2 regions of the Paenibacillus sp. CFBP13512 genome follow, and region 2 is predicted to be linked to the other one. Evidence: riboswitches for the same ligand, from Rfam matches in the RefSeq annotation. Region 2 holds a riboswitch; the other holds the start of a gene.
What was found. A riboswitch is a leader RNA that binds a small molecule or an ion and turns the genes downstream of it on or off. The one in region 2 is predicted to bind cyclic di-AMP.
Positions count from the first base shown of each region.

Region 1: linked by a shared signal. The riboswitch ahead of PaeCFBP13512_RS20710 (ubiquitin-like domain-containing protein) and the one ahead of kdpF (K(+)-transporting ATPase subunit F) in region 2 are both predicted to bind cyclic di-AMP.

Region 1 is NZ_QGAD01000022.1:12,843-16,585, reverse strand. It holds gene rsmA (16S rRNA (adenine(1518)-N(6)/adenine(1519)-N(6))-dimethyltransferase RsmA) at 1-12, opposite strand, end outside; gene rnmV (ribonuclease M5) at 14-562, opposite strand; gene PaeCFBP13512_RS20710 (ubiquitin-like domain-containing protein) at 755-1,873, opposite strand; cyclic di-AMP (ydaO/yuaA leader) riboswitch at 2,197-2,420, opposite strand; gene PaeCFBP13512_RS20705 (TatD family hydrolase) at 2,616-3,383, opposite strand; gene PaeCFBP13512_RS20700 (HD domain-containing protein) at 3,431-3,743, opposite strand, start outside.
Region 2 is NZ_QGAD01000014.1:24,225-27,967, forward strand. It holds gene kdpA (potassium-transporting ATPase subunit KdpA) at 1-1,507, opposite strand, end outside; gene kdpF (K(+)-transporting ATPase subunit F) at 1,527-1,607, opposite strand; cyclic di-AMP (ydaO/yuaA leader) riboswitch at 1,856-2,038, opposite strand; cyclic di-AMP (ydaO/yuaA leader) riboswitch at 2,100-2,303, opposite strand; gene PaeCFBP13512_RS17890 (carboxypeptidase-like regulatory domain-containing protein) at 2,606-3,743, opposite strand, start outside.

The DNA.
Region 1 (3,743 bases), on a different contig from region 2:
TCGTTCATCCATATTATTGTTCTTCCTCCGCTTCCATTTGTGAGAGTGCTGTTGCAAACTCTTCACGGCTAATTCCAAAAATACGTAAACGTTTATGGAACTGCTTTCCATTGCCATAACCTATGCCGAGCAGATTGCCCATTTTCATTCGTCGCTCCGCAGCATCAGGTTGCATCACAAGTCCTGTCATGATCAGATCTTCCCAATCGATCAGAACTTCCGCTTCTGGCATCTCAGAGTGTACACGCGCCAACGCTTCACGAATAGCTTCTGGAGAAGCATTTTCGACACCAATATCACCTTTGAGCGTAGCTTCACTTTCAGGGATAAAAGCATGCTTACATCCAGGGACTTTCTGCGCTACGATCTTACGTATCCGTTCACCTGCAAAATCAGGATCAGTTAATATAATTACACCGCGTCGTTCTTGAGCTAATTTTACACGACGAATCACATGAGCACCTATAGCTGAGCCGCCTGTCTCGATCGTATCTGCGTCTACAGCTCTTTTAATCGCTACGGTATCGTCTCGTCCTTCCACAACAATCACTTCTTTAATCACGTTGATTGTACGCTTCCCTTCACTCTCTAAATGATAAGATAATCTGTTCGATATTCATCTTAACAGAACAAAAAGAAGAGGATTTATCCTCTTCTTTTTGTTTTCTTTATGCACGCTCATAGTTAATATTATTTATATCATATAACAGATGACTGGGCTTAAGCAATGGTGCTATCCCAATCAACACCCTCTCTAGGGTTTAACCGGGCCAATTACATATACAGTGTAACCGGATTTGCGTCCAAATGCTCTCGCTTGGCTCAAGCTGTCTATATACACGTCGATTTTATTACCGTTAATAGCACTACCGGTATCTTCAGCACGGCGGAAGCCAATGCCTTCAATGTATACCCACCATCCCATAGGAATGACACTCGTATCGACTGCAATCGTACGACCTTCTGTTACACGTGCTCCCGAAGCAGTCACTGTACCTAGACCAGGTTCTTGAGACGAATAAGCAGTTAGAGATACATTGTTCAGTACTTTCGCATAAGAGAAATCTACACCTGCTTTGGAAGTACTATTACTTGATCCTCCACTAGAAGAAGCAGCTGCGAGAAGTTTAGGCTCCTCTTTTTTGGTACCAATAGCTACAATCTTATCTTTTACTTTTGCGGTTGTTTTTTTATTAACCATACGTTTGGAGACGAATTCTCCATCTTCGTATACTTTCTCGATGTATTGAACCACTTTACCTGTTTGACCGCCTTGCACTAACTTGGTTTTACCTTCAAGCATGGAACCATCGGTTTTTTTAACCGTTTGATATGGAATCTTGACTACTTTTTTCGCTACAAATGATTTGGTACGCACAATCTTGATATCCATATTGTCATGAACTGAAGATTCCATCGCAGGTGTTAATTGATCTTCACCTGACAGTGTTAACCCAGCCTGCTCCAATGTGTTACCAACTGTTTTAGAGGTGGTATAAATTTTCTTGGTTCCACCATCTGCCGTAATGTTTACTGCAACCGCATGGTTAATATAAACTTTGTCCCCATCCTGAAGCGCGCCATTCATAGGCATAGATACTTTATCTTGTGGTGCCACTTTAATTTGATTTTCATCAAGCAGTTGAGAAAGCATCAATTTACGTGTTTCCACGGTTTGTGCTTTGCCGTCAATGACTACAGAAATATTTTTACCCGCTTGATTATAAAGTAGGGACAATAGCATCGCTGCAAGAGCGATCACTAATAATGCAGCCCACAATACATAGCGTAGGTTTTGTTGCTTCCAACTCAGCGCGTAAGACATGCTGGATGAGCGCGAACCATGGGTTTTTTCGAAAGGAGCAATTGCCACTTCTTCCGTCCTCCTTCATAGTCTCGCCGTCTAGCTGTGACGTAATTGTATATGACGCGACTATATAACAGAATTTTCACAGGCTGATCGTAAGCATAAGATTACCAAATCTGTGTGATAATCTTTCGTGATGTTCAAAAATGCCTGCGCCATGGTCAGTCTAAGGGACACACCTAATATCTGAAAGATCAAATTTCAAATATCGTATTCTCTGAATCTTTTCGTTTAGCCCAAAACAAAAGAAGCCTCTGGAAAAGAGCAAAGCAACTTTTCCTTGGCTTCCGACGTATCTAAATACAGTTCGGAAAACGTTAGAAAATACGAGGTTGCCTCTGCATCGCTTACGGGGTTAGCTGTCGGATTCGGACACATCATATTTCTTGCCCTTTGAAGGCTCCTCCGCTCATGGCGCGAGTACCTCCAATTCACCCCGTAGACCCTGTAAAAGGAATCATACATAATGACTTCGGTATTCTGATAATAATGGCTTGAAGACATATGTTGGTTCCCCCGTTTTCCTATGCAGGAAACTCAGCGAGACCGAATCATGGAATCTTGCGTAATAACAGCAAGATTAAATCACTGATGAAATAATATCCCGAACCCAACCCTCATGTAAAGCGACCAGCAAGCACGTTTTTCTGAATAAATGGTTAAAAAGTTGTCATATTCTTCTGTTTTTTGGTTATAATTTATTCATATATCCGTTTAACGCTGTTTTTTGCGTGATTTACTCTCTTTTTCACCGAATGCCAAATCGTTCCAGTGCATTTTTAGTTGTAATTGTACTAATTTCTTCCAGTGATACCCCTTTTAGCGCAGCAGCAGCTTCTGCTACAAGTGTCACATAACCGGACTCATTTCGTTTTCCACGATAAGGATGTGGTGTCAAAAATGGGGAGTCTGTTTCAAGCAAAAGACGGTCCATTGGAACCTGTTGTAACACCTCTTTAGGTTGCTTCGCATTTTTGAAAGTAATCGGTCCTCCAAACGATAAATGAAAGCCCATATCGAGACACATTTTAGCCGTTTCCCAGCTACCTGAAAAGGAGTGCATAACCCCTCCAACTTCATGTGCTTTTTCTTCGCGCAAAATCTTAACAATATCTTCATGAGCATCACGATTATGGATAACAATCGGCATATTAATCGAACGTGCTAGACCGATTTGTTCACGTAATACTTTATGCTGTACTTCTTTCGGTGAAGTATCCCAGTGATAATCCAGACCAATTTCACCAATCGCTACTACTTTTTCATGTTTGCATAGCGATTCGATCCATTCCAGATCTCCAGGTTGCATATGAATCGCATCTACAGGATGCCAGCCAATAGCCGCATATATAAATTCATAACTTTCGACTAATTCCATCGTGGTGGGAATCGTTTCACGGTTGAATCCCACATTGATCATTCGGGTTACCCCTTGTGCATAAGCACGCTCAATCACTTCTTTACGATCATCGGCAAATTCGATCGAATCCAAATGAGTATGTGTATCAAATAACATATAATTTTCTCACTCCTTCTCTGTTTCTCGTTCTTTTTTCGCTAATCTTATATTTCAAATTCCATCTGTGGCGGATTAATTTTGTTTTCAAATATCGCTGCCACTTCTTCGGATAATTGATGAATAACTTTCTCTAACTTATCTTGCGGATAATACAGATGATATCGACCGCGATGAATCCCACTAATTGAACGTACAATATCCGATACTTCTGATATTTCTTGGATTCGGTTTTGACGATCTAATAATAGAATTTGTTTTTCTTTTTTAGGATCACCTGGACGAAATACATCATAAGGAAGATCGGTGGGAAAATCGATTTCTAGATCATAATCAGGATGCAATCCTACTCTAGCAAAT
Region 2 (3,743 bases):
CTGCAACAGCTAACAATGTCACCATTGAGAAGTAACGACTGATAAACATCACAACACCTGTCATGATATTCCAGAATGGTGTGTTATCGCCCAAGCCTTCAAATCCTGAACCGTTATTCGCTGCTGATGATGTAAATTCATAGAGCGCTTGAGTCAGTCCATGATAACCCGGATTCGAAATCGTATCTGCCTGCGTCATTAAAGCAATCGCTGTAGGCGCTAAGACCAGTAGAGGCTGAATAAGTAATGTGACGGCAATCAATTTCATTTCTTTGCCTTCAATTTTGCGACCGAGAAATTCAGGTGTGCGTCCAACCATAAGACCGGATAAGAACACCGCAATAATGGCATACATTAGAATATTCAACAGTCCTACACCTGAACCGCCAAATACTGTATTTAGCATCATATTTCCTAATGCAATCAATCCACCGAGTGGTGTTAACGTATCATGCATGTTATTGACAGCACCAGTCTCTGAAGCAGTAGTAACTACAGAGTAGAACGAAGATTGAGCTTCGCCTAATCGTACTTCTTTACCTTCCATCGATCCTGCATTGTGCTGGGTACCTAATTGATTAATCAATGGATTTCCTTGATATTCACTTGCAAGAGATACACTAAGCATCACGACAAACATCATAACCATCGAAACGAATAATACTCGGCCTTGCTTCGAGTTGCCGACCATTTTACCGTACGTAAATGGCAATGACATTGGAACCAGTAACATCATCAGCATTTGCAACATATTACTGAATCCGCCTGGATTTTCAAAAGGATGTGCAGAGTTGGCTCCAAAATAACCACCACCGTTATTCCCTAATTCTTTGATCGCTAGAAATGATCCAATTGGACCTACACCAATCTTTTGCTCTGTTCCTTGTAACGTCTGTGCTGTCACTACAGTATGCAACGTCTGCGGCATACCTAATCCAACAAAGACAAGCGCCATAATAAAAGTAAGAGGTAACAAAATGCGTGTAATTGCCCGTACTAGATCCGTAAAGAAATTACCTAGTGGCTTACCGGTTATTCCTCTAATAAATGCAATTGCAACCGCAATCCCTGTTGCCGGTGATACAAACATCATAAAGATAATCGCTGTCATCTGTGAAAATAAAGATAAACCACTTTCACCACTATAATGCTGTAAATTGGTATTTGTCATAAAGCTAATCGCTGTATTGAACGCTAGATCAGGGCTCATATTCGTAATGCCCGCTGGATTCAAAGGTAATACATGTTGAAGACGGAAGATCGCATAAGCGATAAGTAAGATCACTGTATTACTGATCAATACGGCTCCTGCATATTGCTTCCACGTCTGATTTTCACCTTTGATTCCACCGAACCTGTAAATCCATTTTTCAATAGGATGAAACCAACGATCTAATCGATTGGGTGTATTGTCAAAAGCATGTGCAATATAATGTCCGGTTGGACGAGCGATGATTAAAGCAATAATAAAAGTGACTGCAATTCCGATATATGAAAAGATACTCACGATGTTCTCCCCTGACCCATTAGAATTTTTCTGGATAAATTAATGCGTAACATAGATAAATGGTTAATCCACCAATAATAATCCACAGCAGCCAAGTCATCGCTCATTCCTTCTTTCTCCGATAGCTACAGATGCCCATTGCAGCAACCCGCTCAACCCTACAGTAATCAACAAAACCAATCCAATCATTAATATATCCATCATATGTGAAGAACTCCCTGCATTCATTTTGGTTACTATAATTTGCTAAAAAAGGCACAAAAAAAGAAGCCTGGAGAAAAGCAGAACTTTTCCCCAGACTTCTACAAACACGCACACTTATCGTGTACCTGCCGAGTTGCTGGTTAGGAGTTCTCCCTTATACGCTTACGGAGTTAGCTGTCGGATTCGGGCTGGAAGATTGCCCGTTCCGGTAGATACCGGAATTCACCCCATGTTGTGTAGATCCTGATCATTTCCTATCAGTCCTCTCCATCAACGATTGGTTCCCCCGCTTTTCATATGCATATGAAAATTAAGCGTTGTGACATTGTTAACATATCAAAAAACACAGAGTCGTATTACACTGTGTCAGATCGGCACAAGCTTCACACTTCTCTCCTATCCACGCTTACGAGGTTAGCTGTCGGATTCGGGCGGTGAGAGTCGCCCTACTGCATTGTCTGACTGTACCATGGTTAGTCAGTATGCAGATTCACCCCAACGATTCACATTCCGGCTCTCACACCGTTTTGTGAAATCGCAATTTGGTTCCCCCGTTTTTCGGTTAGCACCGAAAACTCAGCGATCAAAAACATTGGAAACTTCATTTATATCAGTTGCTGAATCGTATTCATCAACTGCCTGCAATGAATAATACGCCTGTCCTTGTCAACTGTAAAGCTGAGAAAAGACGCAAAAAAAGCTGTGAATCATCACAGCTTTCATTTTCAGATAACTATTGAAAAGTTATCTATCGCAGGCTCCTATTTTCTCTCTTTTTCATCGTTTCTCTACTTTTTCACTGTTGTTACATCGCATTTATCATTCATTTGCAACAGATTCTGAAAACGGTTATGTCATTTTTTACGCAAGATGCTATCATTTTTAAAATTATGGTCAACCTGTGTAGATTTCATAAGCGAAATGATACAGTGTGCTAATGTCTGAATTTAATGGCTTACCGTTGCTGAAAAATTGGATTCTGACAATATCATAATAATGTCTGTATTTGGATGATTGGAAAGTATATTGTCCTACTCCTGGATTATCAATATTGACTGGCATTGTAAAGTTACCTGAAGCATCTGTCGTAGCTGTTCCGGGAATCACTTTGCCATTGAGAATTGTAGTGATATTAGTCGTTACGATAGCGTTCGCTACCGGATTGCCTGTAGCATCAAAAGCACGACCTGAGATCACAATATTGTTTTTGACACGCCACTTATTACCTTGTCCATAATTAATAAATCCATAGACACCACCATCTGTTGTAATATTACTGATCGCAACTCTGGATACATCTGCTGTCTGATAATTAACAGATAGTTTGTATGGAGTCGTTAGATCGAATGTAGAAGGTGCTAAGACTTGAATATAATACGTTCCCGCAGGTAGTGTGACTTGACCGTTGGTATTCTGTGCCAGTGTTCCTTGACTCACCAGATTCGCATTAAATAACTGTAATTGATACGTTCCATAAGCAGATGTGTTGTCTAGACGAAGGTTCATTTTGGATTGAGCTGTCAAAGTGACTTTTGTCCAATCCTCGTCAAAACGATTATCAATATTCTGTGTGCTGACAAAAGGTGCTGATCCTTTATCTTTGGCTAACCACGGATTATCATCAGGCTCGCTTGCATCATAACTATCTGAAGTGACAGCAAATACAGTAAATGGATTAGTGGTATCTGCTCCTTGATAAGAACTTACTCTAATAAAATAATATCCTGCTTTGGCAATATGACTAAGCTGTTCATATTGTGTTGGACCTTTGGTAGAAAAAGCGACCTGCTCGATCTCAGATGTCTCTTCATTCAAATAATAAAGTGAAAGATCATAATCAACCGTAGCCGAATTAACTACACTTAAAAAAGAAGTCAGTTTCGCTGGATTAGTGACTTGAGTATAAAACCAGCGACTTTCTCCTTCAGCAGCAATGTAACCTTGATAGGCTTGTCCTGTCTGAATAAACAAAGCTTGATCCGGTGTAGTATTCGTTCCATACGTATCGTCAACTACTGCACTGAATGAACGA